2 regions of the Pseudoalteromonas sp. S3776 genome follow, and region 2 is predicted to be linked to the other one. Evidence: predicted binding sites of a transcription regulator. Region 2 holds the regulator's gene; the other holds the start of a gene.
What was found. The regulator FliA, encoded in region 2, starts transcription of late flagellar genes. The targets are predictions, from matches to a motif close to CTAAAGNTNNNNNNNNNNNNGCCGATA.

Region 1 (5,226 bases), on a different contig from region 2:
AATAAAACCCAACTTAGCTCAAGAAAAGAATGTAACTCACTTAACCATATTGGCATTGTTATTAATTAGTCTTATCTTCGTCACCACCAGAACCATTTCCCGGCATATCGCAATATTTACTGATTGTTTTCACAGGCACTCCATTACATATGTTAAAGAAATGTACTGTAAGCTAAAATGATGAGATTGCCAAGATACTTCAAGGGATAAAGTACCTTAAAATGAAACTAATTTAATAAAGTATAACGCTAGGCAATAACCTAGCGCACATCAATCGGGTCTGACTCTTTAGCCTTACCTTGTAAGATTGATATTTCTACTCGGCGATTCCTACGCCTGTCTTCATTAGAGTCGTTAGGCACAAGTGGGCGAGTATCAGCACGCCCTACTACCATCATGCGGTTTTTATCAAACCCTTGTACCGTTTGTAATTCGCTTGCTACCGCCACAGCACGCTTTGACGATAAATCCCAGTTATTAATATATAACTCGTTAGAAACCTGAAAATCATCGGTGTGACCCGATACCGTAATTTCACCAGGTACATCTTTTAATAACTCACCAATATCTTGAATTATGGGCTTAAACTTGGGTTGTAAAAAAGCACTGCCAGAGGGAAATGAGCCATTTTCACGGATACGAATAATGATTTGCTGCCCTAAAGATTCAAGCTCGATTGCACCATCGATAATCTGTTTTTCGAGCTGTTGCGCTATTTTTTTCACTAGCTCGTTAGTTTGTTCTTGATCAGCGGCTGAAGTTGCTTGCTCTGAAGATTGCTGCTGAGATGTACTACGAGACTCGCCACCACGTTTATCGCCACGTTGTTCTTGTCTACCACCAGCGGAGCTTTCATCGCCCGCTTGAAACTCTAACATTTGCTGGGTCATTTCAACGGTTTGCTGTTGTATGGTTTCTATCGGGGTAGGTTCAGGCTTACCTGGGGTAAATTCCATAGCAATAACTGACGTTCCTTTTGGAATGTCTTTTACTTCTATTTTATTTTGAACACCAAAAGCAAACTTCATCGAGCCTGCTATTTGCTTAAATTTAAGTACATCCATTTCTGAAAACGCGAGCAAAAGTACAAAAAAGCACATTAAAAGCGACATTAAGTCGGCAAATGTTCCCATCCAAGCGGGCAGACCTGGTGGTGGGCATTTGCACTCTTGATCAGACATGGTTACTCCTCGGTATCTACTTTGCGCTTAGACTCAGCAAGGTAGTTTTTCAGTATACCTTCAATTACTTTCGGGTTTTGGCCATCTTGAATCCCTAAAATAGCATCCAGTATTAAACGCTGGTTCATCGCTTCTTCGTCTTTACGAAGCTCCAGTTTTACCTGAATAGGAATAGCCACAACATTTGCTAAAAAGGCACCATATAGAGTAGTTAACAAGGCAACCGCCATTGCGGGGCCGATGGCTTTAGGGTCATCCATGTTAGATAACATAGCAACTAAGCCTATTAACGTTCCTATCATACCCATTGCAGGGGCTATATCGGCAAGTGACTTAAATAACCCGGCGCCCAATTCGTGACGAGTTGTAGTTAAAGAAATGTCTTTTTGAAGCGTGGCACGCACTACATCAGCATCGTGGCCATCAACGAGCATATCCACACCTTTGCGCATAAAAGGGTTTGGTATTTCAGCTTCTTCGAGGGCTAAAAAACCGCCTTTACGGGCCGAATCAGCAAGTTCAACTGCTTTTTCAATCAGCTCTTCTGGCGATTCGATTTTAAACATAAATGCTTTACCAACAACCTTACCTATGCCCAAAAACTGCGACAAGGTAAAGTTTGATAACACTATAAATAGTGAGCCACCAAATACAATTACGCTAGAAGGTGCATCGGCAAACATCCCCATTTCGCCGCTACTACTCATAAACATGGACATGACAATTAAACCAATTGCGCCAAGGATCCCAATTATGGTTGCTAAATCCACATTTCCTCCAAAGTATTATACTTTGTTATTCAAACTTTTATTATTAACTGCTTATCGGCAAGATACTGAAATACTTAAGCCATTTTTGAAAAAAGTGTAAAACACTGTGTTTTGCCTAATTTTAGATCAAGATACCCTACTCGCCTAGCGACTAATTAATTTTTATTGTACACAGTGGGGGCTAATACGCATCTTATACGTTATAAAAATACGATTTAAACTGATATAACTTAAAAAACAGCGATCATCCTTTGACCTAGTTTAGCATTCCCCCTAAAATTGGCTCCTAAATTTATCATGCTGGCTGAAATTAAACATGGCGACTAAAAAACCTGAAAACCTAAGTTTTGAACAAGCTCTCGAAGAATTATCAACCATTGTCGGTGACATGGAACAAGGTGACTTATCGCTTGAACAGTCGTTAAAACAATTTGAGCGTGGTATAGCCTTAGCAAACGCCTCAACGGGCAAGTTGCAACAAGCTGAGCAAAAAGTCTCTATTTTAATGGGTAATGATGAAAAAGCAGCGCTGACTTCCTTTAATAATGAAGTGGAATAACCGTGAGCATACAAGAAAAAATAGAATGTGCTCAACAAGATGTCGTAAAGACCCTGCAACAGTACTTTGATCAACCCCTTGATACCGCACACATAGTAAAAGAAGCCACGCATTACGGCTTATTTAACGGTGGCAAGCGTTTACGTCCCTTTTTAGTCTACGCAAGTGGTGAAATGCTCGGAGCTAATAAGCAAGATCTAGACACCCTTGCTGCTGCTATTGAATGTATTCATAGCTACTCGTTAGTACACGATGATTTACCAGCCATGGATGACGACGACCTTCGCCGCGGGCGCCCAACTTGCCATATAGCGTTTGATGATGCGCATGCAATTTTAGCGGGCGATGCACTACAAACATTAGCCTTTGAGCTTATTTCATCTCATAATTTTACTTGCAGCGCGACAACACAAGTAAAAATGATCAGCGCACTGGCTAAAGCATCCGGGCTTGAAGGCATGGTAGGCGGGCAAGGGTTAGATATTGCAGCTACAGATAAAGTGATTACAGTACAACAGCTTGAACGAATTCATAGATTAAAAACGGGTGCTTTAATAAACTGTGCTATTACTTTAGGTGCATTATGTAGCGAAAAAGCAGACAAACAAACCTTAGAAAACTTAAGTGTTTTTGGGTATGCTATAGGGCTGGCATTTCAAGTGCACGACGACATTTTAGATGTTGAAGGTGACACATTTACTTTAGGTAAGCCACAAGGCTCTGATTTAGCTGCTAATAAAGCAACTTATCCGGCCCTATTAGGTATGCAAGGTGCCAAACAAATGGCGCAAAATTTAATAGAGCAAGCACATCAGGCATTAAACAAAATAGATGCTGATACCTCTACTCTAGCGGCGTTGGCAAACTACCTGATTAAACGTGACCATTGAGTGTTACATATACGTATTGCCATTTAGCACTGACATTATTACTCAACAGCGGTAACAACGACTAAGTTAGCACCGCTGTTAGCGAAGGATAAAATAAATACCATGACACTTGATAGTAGCAAGTATCCATTACTTAACTTGGTTGACGAACCAGCCCACTTACGCGACATAGCGCAAGATAAACTCCCTGCGTTTAGCAACGAGTTACGAGACTATTTACTCAACTCTGTTTCGCAAAGTAGCGGCCATTTAGCGTCTGGTTTAGGAACTGTTGAGCTTACCGTTGCGCTTCATTATGTGTATAACACACCAGAAGATCGCCTAGTGTGGGATGTGGGCCATCAAGCGTACCCGCATAAAATTTTAACGGGCCGACGCGATTTAATGCACACAATTCGTCAAAAAGATGGATTACACCCCTTTCCTTTTCGTGAAGAAAGCCAATACGATACGTTTAGTGTTGGGCACTCAAGCACCTCTATTTCAGCTGCGCTCGGTATGTCTATTGCAGCTCAAAAAGAAGGCAAAGGCCGTAAAACCGTTGCCGTTATAGGCGATGGCGCCATTACAGCAGGAATGGCATTTGAAGCCATGAACCACTTAGGCGATGTAAAATCTGACATGTTAATCATTTTAAATGATAACGAAATGTCGATTTCTGAAAACGTTGGTGCGTTAACCAATCACTTTGCGCGTATTTTATCTGGTAGCTTTTACACAAATATTCGCGAAGGCAGTAAAAAGTTACTCTCTGGCGTGCCTCCTGTTAAAGAGCTTGCCAGTAAAGTAGAAGAGCACCTAAAAGGGATGGTTATTCCAGGTACCTTTTTTGAAGAACTAGGTCTTAATTACATTGGCCCCATTGATGGCCACGATGTAAATATGCTTGTAGATACACTGCGTAATATGCGTAATTTAAAAGGGCCTCAGCTTTTACATATAAAAACGCAAAAAGGAAAAGGCTATAAACCGGCAGAAGCTGATCCTATTGGTTATCACGGTGTACCAAAGTTCGACCCTAATACATCAAGCTTACCTAAATCTAAACCTGGCGCCGCCACTTTCTCTAAGGTGTTTGGTGATTGGTTGTGTGATATGGCCGAGCAAGATAAAAAATTAATGGCTATTACACCGGCAATGCGTGAAGGCTCAGGTATGGTGCGTTTTTCAAAAGAACATCCAGAGCAGTATTTCGATGTAGCTATAGCAGAGCAACACGCTGTTACATTGGCTGCCGGTTTTGCTTGTGAAGGGTTAAAACCCGTTGTAGCTATTTACTCGAGCTTTTTACAACGTGCGTATGATCAACTTATTCACGATGTTGCACTGCAAAAACTACCGGTGCTTTTTGCTATAGACCGCGCAGGTATTGTGGGCGCCGACGGCGAAACACACCAAGGTGCGTACGACTTAAGCTTTATGCGTTGTATTCCCAACATGGTTATTATGGCCCCAAGTGATACTAACGAGTGCCGCCATATGCTTTACACCGGCTATAAGGCTAATTGCCCTGTAGCAGTTCGCTACCCACGTGGTAGTGCCGGTACTGCCGATATTCAAAGCGAAATGACACTATTAGAACTAGGTAAAGCTCATACCATTAAGCACGGCGCTAAAATTGCTATTTTATCCTTTGGTACTTTGCTTGAAAACGCCCAACTTGCTGCAAATGAGCTAGGTGCAACGTTAGTTAATATGCGCTTTATTAAGCCACTTGATACACGTTTATTAGATGAGCTTAGCCAAACTCATGATGTAATAGTAACACTTGAAGACAACGCTATTAGTGGTGGCGCTGGCTCTGCTGTTAATGAATATTTAGCAGC
Region 2 (5,226 bases):
ATAAAGTAACATTACCTGTTCTAGGTTTACCCGCAGCCTCACGCGCTGCGGGCATTTCAATACCATGATCTACCGAGTTGCGCACTAAATGCACTAACGGATCGGCTAATGCCTCAACTAAGTTTTTGTCTAAGTCGGTTTCTTCACCTACAAGCTGTAAGTTAATTTCTTTATTTAAGCTGCGTGCTAAATCACGCACAACGCGAGGAAAACGACCAAATACCTTTTTGATGGGCTGCATTCGCGTTTGCATTACTGCACCTTGAATATCAGCGGTGACTACATCAAGATTTGATATCGCCTTGCCCATCGCTTCACTGTCTGTATTGGTCGCTAAACTGACTAGCCTATTTCGTACTAATACCAGCTCGCCAACCATATTCATTATTTGATCTAAACGCTTAGTATCAACACGTACCGTGGTTTCAGCAGGCGGAGGCGTCGCTTTTTTAGGAGTTGCGCTGCTTGCTGGCTTATCAACCATTTTAGGGGCTGGTGCTGCTTTTGCCGCAGGTGCTTGCTTAGCAACTGGTGCTGGCTCTGGTTTTGCTGGCGTTTGTGCGACAGGTGCTGCCTTAGGTGGCTGCGGTGCAGGTGTCTCAGCTTCTTTTGATTCTGGTGCTCCGCCTTTGCCATGCAGTTCATCAAGCAATGCTTCAAATTCATCATCACTGATTTCATCATCGCCAGTATCATTTGTAACAGACACTGGAGGTGGTGTAGTATCTTTAACTTCCGGCTCTTTGCTTGAGGTATTGCCAGCAACAGGGCCAAAACTACCCACACCGTGTAATTCATCCAACAAACTGTCAAACTCATCATCAGTAATGTCTGAACTTGGGTCTGGCTCTGCACTTGCACTTGGTTGCGATACCGGGCTTTGGCCTTTACCATGAAGCTCATCTAATAAGCTTTCAAATTCATCTTCTGTAATTTCATCAATCTGCGTGCTATCTGCTGAAGGGCTTGAACCTGCTACATCAAATAATTCATCAAATGCAAATGGGTCTTCTTCATCAGGTGCATTAACAGGTGCTGCGGGTTCTTGTACAACAACTTCAGGGACTGTTTCTGTAAGCTCGTCATCCGAAGGCGGTTGACCAAGTTTATGAAGGGTTTCTAATAATTGAGGATCTGCTGGGTCTGGCTGTTCGCGGTTTTGAATAGTAGCAAACATTTCGTTAATGGTATCTAGTGCTTGTAAAATCACATCCATCAATTCTGAATTAACGGTTCTAACCCCTTGGCGCAAGAGGTCAAATACATTTTCAGCACCATGACAAGCGTCTACAAGCTCAGTCATAGCTAAAAAGCCAGCTCCCCCTTTTACGGTATGAAAGCCCCTAAAAATAGCATTTAGTAACTCAGTATCTTCTGGGTTATTTTCTAGCTCAACTAACTGTTCAGATAAAAGCTCAAGGATTTCTCCAGCCTCTACAAGAAAGTCTTGTAAAATATCTTCATCGACTTCAAAGCTCATGCAGTTACTCTCCTCTTAGAAGCCCAAACTTGATAATAGGTCGTCGACCTCGTCTTGATCAGATACAACATCACTTCGCGACTCTTTATCAATAATAGGGCCTTCAGGACCTGCTAATGTTTGTGCGGCAACCAGTTCTTCTGTTTCTTGTTGTTCTTTACTTTCAACAGTGCTGTCATCTTGTGCGGCAAATGCTGTTAAAAGGTGAATTAGACTCTCTTCAACTTCTCTGACTAACTCTATTACTCGGCGGATAACCTGGCCGGTCAAATCTTGAAAATCCTGCGCCATGAGTACATTGGTCATTAAAGTCTGCAACTCATCAGTTTTGTGATGAGAGCTATTCATAAATTTATCGATGCTGTGGCATAAAGTTTTAAACTCGCCCAGCTCAATTTCACGGTTCATAAGCCTATCCCAAGTAGGCTTAATATGTGCAATTTCATCTGCTAGCTGCTGTGCAATAGGGAGGCTTGCTTCTACCGCATCCATTGTTTTGTTAGCTGCATTTTCTGTCATTTCCATGACATAGTTTAAGCGTTTTTTTGCATCCGGAATTGCATCAGTAGTTAAATCGGTTAAACGCGTATCAAGTTCAAAGCTTTTAAGAGCTTCGTGCAACTGACGCGTTAACTTACCTACTTCGGCAAAAAGCTGCGATTGCTCTTGAGAGGCAGTATCTAAAATTAATTGGTCAGCTTTATCTTGCTCACCGTTTTCTAAAAAAACAACGAGCTGACGAGCTTGTTCTAAAGTAATTTGAGGCGCAGCTGGTGCTGACATAAGCCTCTCCTCTCATTAACCTAAGCGTTCAAACACTTTTTCTAATTTAGTTTTCAAAGTACCTGCAGTAAATGGCTTAACAATGTAACCATTAACACCTGCTTGCGCTGCCGCTATTATTTGTTCTTTTTTAGCTTCTGCTGTCACCATTAAAACCGGAATATGTTTTAATTTATCATCAGCTCGAATAGCTCGTAGCAAGTCAATACCCTGCATCCCTGGCATATTCCAATCGGTTACTACAAAGTCAAAAACCTGATTTTGCAACATAGGTAATGCTGTAGAGCCATCATCAGCTTCTTGAACATTCGTGAACCCTAGGTCACGCAACAGATTTTTTATAATACGTCTCATTGTAGAAAAATCATCAACAACAAGAATTTTCATGTTTTTATCCAAAACATCCTCCGGTGAGGTCTTAACCTATAATTTACTTACTACTAGTTTATCCAGTCATTGATTTTTGCTTTGAGCTTAATCATCGCCTGACCATGTATCTGACTTACACGCGATTCACTTACATCGAGTATATGCCCAATTTCTTTTAAATTCATTTCATCGTTGTAATACAAAGAAAGCACCATCGCATCACGCTCTGGTAAAGACTTTATCGCCTCTAACAATGAATTATTAAACCGTTCATTTTTAACATTATTAAATGGTTTGTCTAGCGCTAAATCTTGACCTGCAGGGCTAATAACATCTTCATCTACCCCAAGGTCATCTATACCTAGCACTTTACTGGAATTAACATCATTTAAAATATGATGGTATTCTTCTAGCGAAATATCAAGTTTTTCAGCTACTTCAGTATCTTTTGGCTCTCTATTTAAGCTATTTTCTAATTCTGTGATGGTTTCGGCGACTAATCTGCTTTTACGGTGCACCGAGCGAGGAGCCCAGTCACCCCTGCGCATTTCATCGAGCATAGCGCCGCGAATGCGAATACCCGCAAACGTTTCAAAGCTTGCTCCTTTACTGGCATCAAAGTTTTTTGAGGCCTCAATAAGGCCTATCATTCCTGATTGAATTAAATCATCGAGCTGAACGCTAGGAGGAAGACGAGCTATCAAATGACACGCCACTTTTTTGACAAGCGACGCATGCTTTTCAACAATCACATTTAAATTTTGTGTTGATTGATATCCCATAGCTCTTTTCACCGAAGTTGTCATAATCAGCCGTTTACTAGCTTCTCAATGAAAAATTCTAAATGCCCTGAAGGTTGATTAGGTATAGGCCACTTTACTGCTTTTGTCGCTAATGTTTTAAACGCGACTGCTGCTGGTGAGTTAGGGAAAAGATCGACAATGACTTTTTGCTTACGCGTAGATTTACGCATATTTTCATCATATGGGATGGTCGCAACAAGTTCCATTGACACATCTAAAAAACGGTCAGTTACTTTTGACAGCTTGGCAAAAAGTTCTTGGCCCTCACGCATGCTGCGCACCATGTTAGCAACAATCTTAAATTTATAAACGCCATGCTCGCGGCTAAGTACTTTAATAAGCGCGTAAGCATCAGTAATAGAGGTCGGTTCGTCGCACACAACAACCATTACATCTTGGGCTGCACGAGAAAAGCTCAGCACCATGTCAGAAATACCGGCGGCGGTATCTACAATTAAAATATCAAATTCTGTATTAAGCTCACTAAAGGCACGAATTAAGCCCGCATGCTCAGAAGGGGTTAGCTCCACCATACTTTGCGAGCCGGATGTAGCAGGCACTATTTTAATGCCGCCTGGGCCTTCAACTAAAATCTCATCAAGTTCGCACTCACCCGAAAGGACATGAGATAAGTTTTTTTCAACACGTAGTCCTAGCATTACATCACAATTAGCTAGGCCTAAATCGGCATCTAATACTAATACACGATTACCCTGCTGTCCTAAAGCAATCGCAGTATTTAATGAGACGTTGGTTTTACCCACCCCGCCTTTACCGCCGGTGACAGCGATAACTTTTACGCCGTTGTTATTGTTTTGACTCATTTTGCGCAGGCCGCTTGCTTGATCTAATACTGTGTTAATCATACATCCCTACTGTGCTTGGCGCCACCGCTTGGTGCCTTGAATGTTGTGCTTTTGCTCTTTTTAAATACAATTGCTCAGCTTTTTTTACTAGTTTTTCAGCATTTGCAACGCGAATATCTTCTGGTACACGCTGACCATTAGTAAGATACCCTATCGGAAGACGATTTTGAATCGCTATACTAATAATCTCACCTAAACTTAATGATTCATCTAACTTAGTGAAAATACAACCGCTTAGCTGAACCTTTTTAAAATGTCTCACCGTTTCTTGTAGAACATTTATTTGTGCAGTAGCACTTAATACTAAATAACTACGTATATCTACTCGTTGGTTACGCATTAAGGTGTTTAGCTGTTCAGTTAAGCGTAAATCACGTTGACTCATACCCGCTGTATCAATTAATACTAGACGCTTATTACGTAAATGATATAAAACTTCAGCTAATTCATTGGCATCTTTTACTTGTTTAACACCACAACCAATAATACGGCCATACGTAGCAAGCTGCTCATAAGCACCTATTCTGTAAGTATCTGTCGTTATAAGGGCGACTTTGTCGGCGCCATATTTTTGTGCCCCTAATGCTGCAAGTTTAGCAACTGTGGTTGTTTTACCTACACCAGTAGGCCCTACAAGTGCGTACACACCACCTTGGCGAAGAATTTCATTATTGGTGGTCTGCATTTGATCTTCAACCATTTGTAATAATGCCTTCCAACCTTGCTGGCGCGATACGTCATCAGGAATAAAACACGCCATTTGCTCTGCAACGTCTTTATCTATCCCCATGCCAACTAACCGATCAATCATGCATGCACGTGTTGGGTCGCGACGCGCCATATCTTGCTGCATTAAACCCGATACTTGGTGCTCTAGTAACTGGCGAATTGCGTTCATTTCATCACGCATTGCGCTCATTTGAGC

Region 1: a site for FliA is predicted at 2,004-2,030, ahead of pomA (flagellar motor protein PomA). Genes of this name have one in related genera too.

What each region holds. Positions count from the first base shown of each region.
Region 1 covers NZ_PNCU01000011.1:57,742-62,967, reverse strand. The annotation lists gene CWC16_RS06360 (hypothetical protein) at 1-56, opposite strand, end outside; gene CWC16_RS06355 (flagellar motor protein MotB) at 261-1,181, opposite strand; gene pomA (flagellar motor protein PomA) at 1,184-1,951, opposite strand; gene CWC16_RS06345 (exodeoxyribonuclease VII small subunit) at 2,268-2,510, shown strand; gene ispA ((2E,6E)-farnesyl diphosphate synthase) at 2,513-3,400, shown strand; gene dxs (1-deoxy-D-xylulose-5-phosphate synthase) at 3,503-5,226, shown strand, end outside.
Region 2 covers NZ_PNCU01000010.1:48,762-53,987, reverse strand. The annotation lists gene CWC16_RS05685 (chemotaxis protein CheA) at 1-1,480, opposite strand, end outside; gene CWC16_RS05680 (protein phosphatase CheZ) at 1,496-2,263, opposite strand; gene cheY (chemotaxis response regulator CheY) at 2,279-2,662, opposite strand; gene CWC16_RS05670 (RNA polymerase sigma factor FliA) at 2,704-3,414, opposite strand; gene CWC16_RS05665 (MinD/ParA family ATP-binding protein) at 3,441-4,301, opposite strand; gene flhF (flagellar biosynthesis GTPase FlhF) at 4,294-5,226, opposite strand, start outside.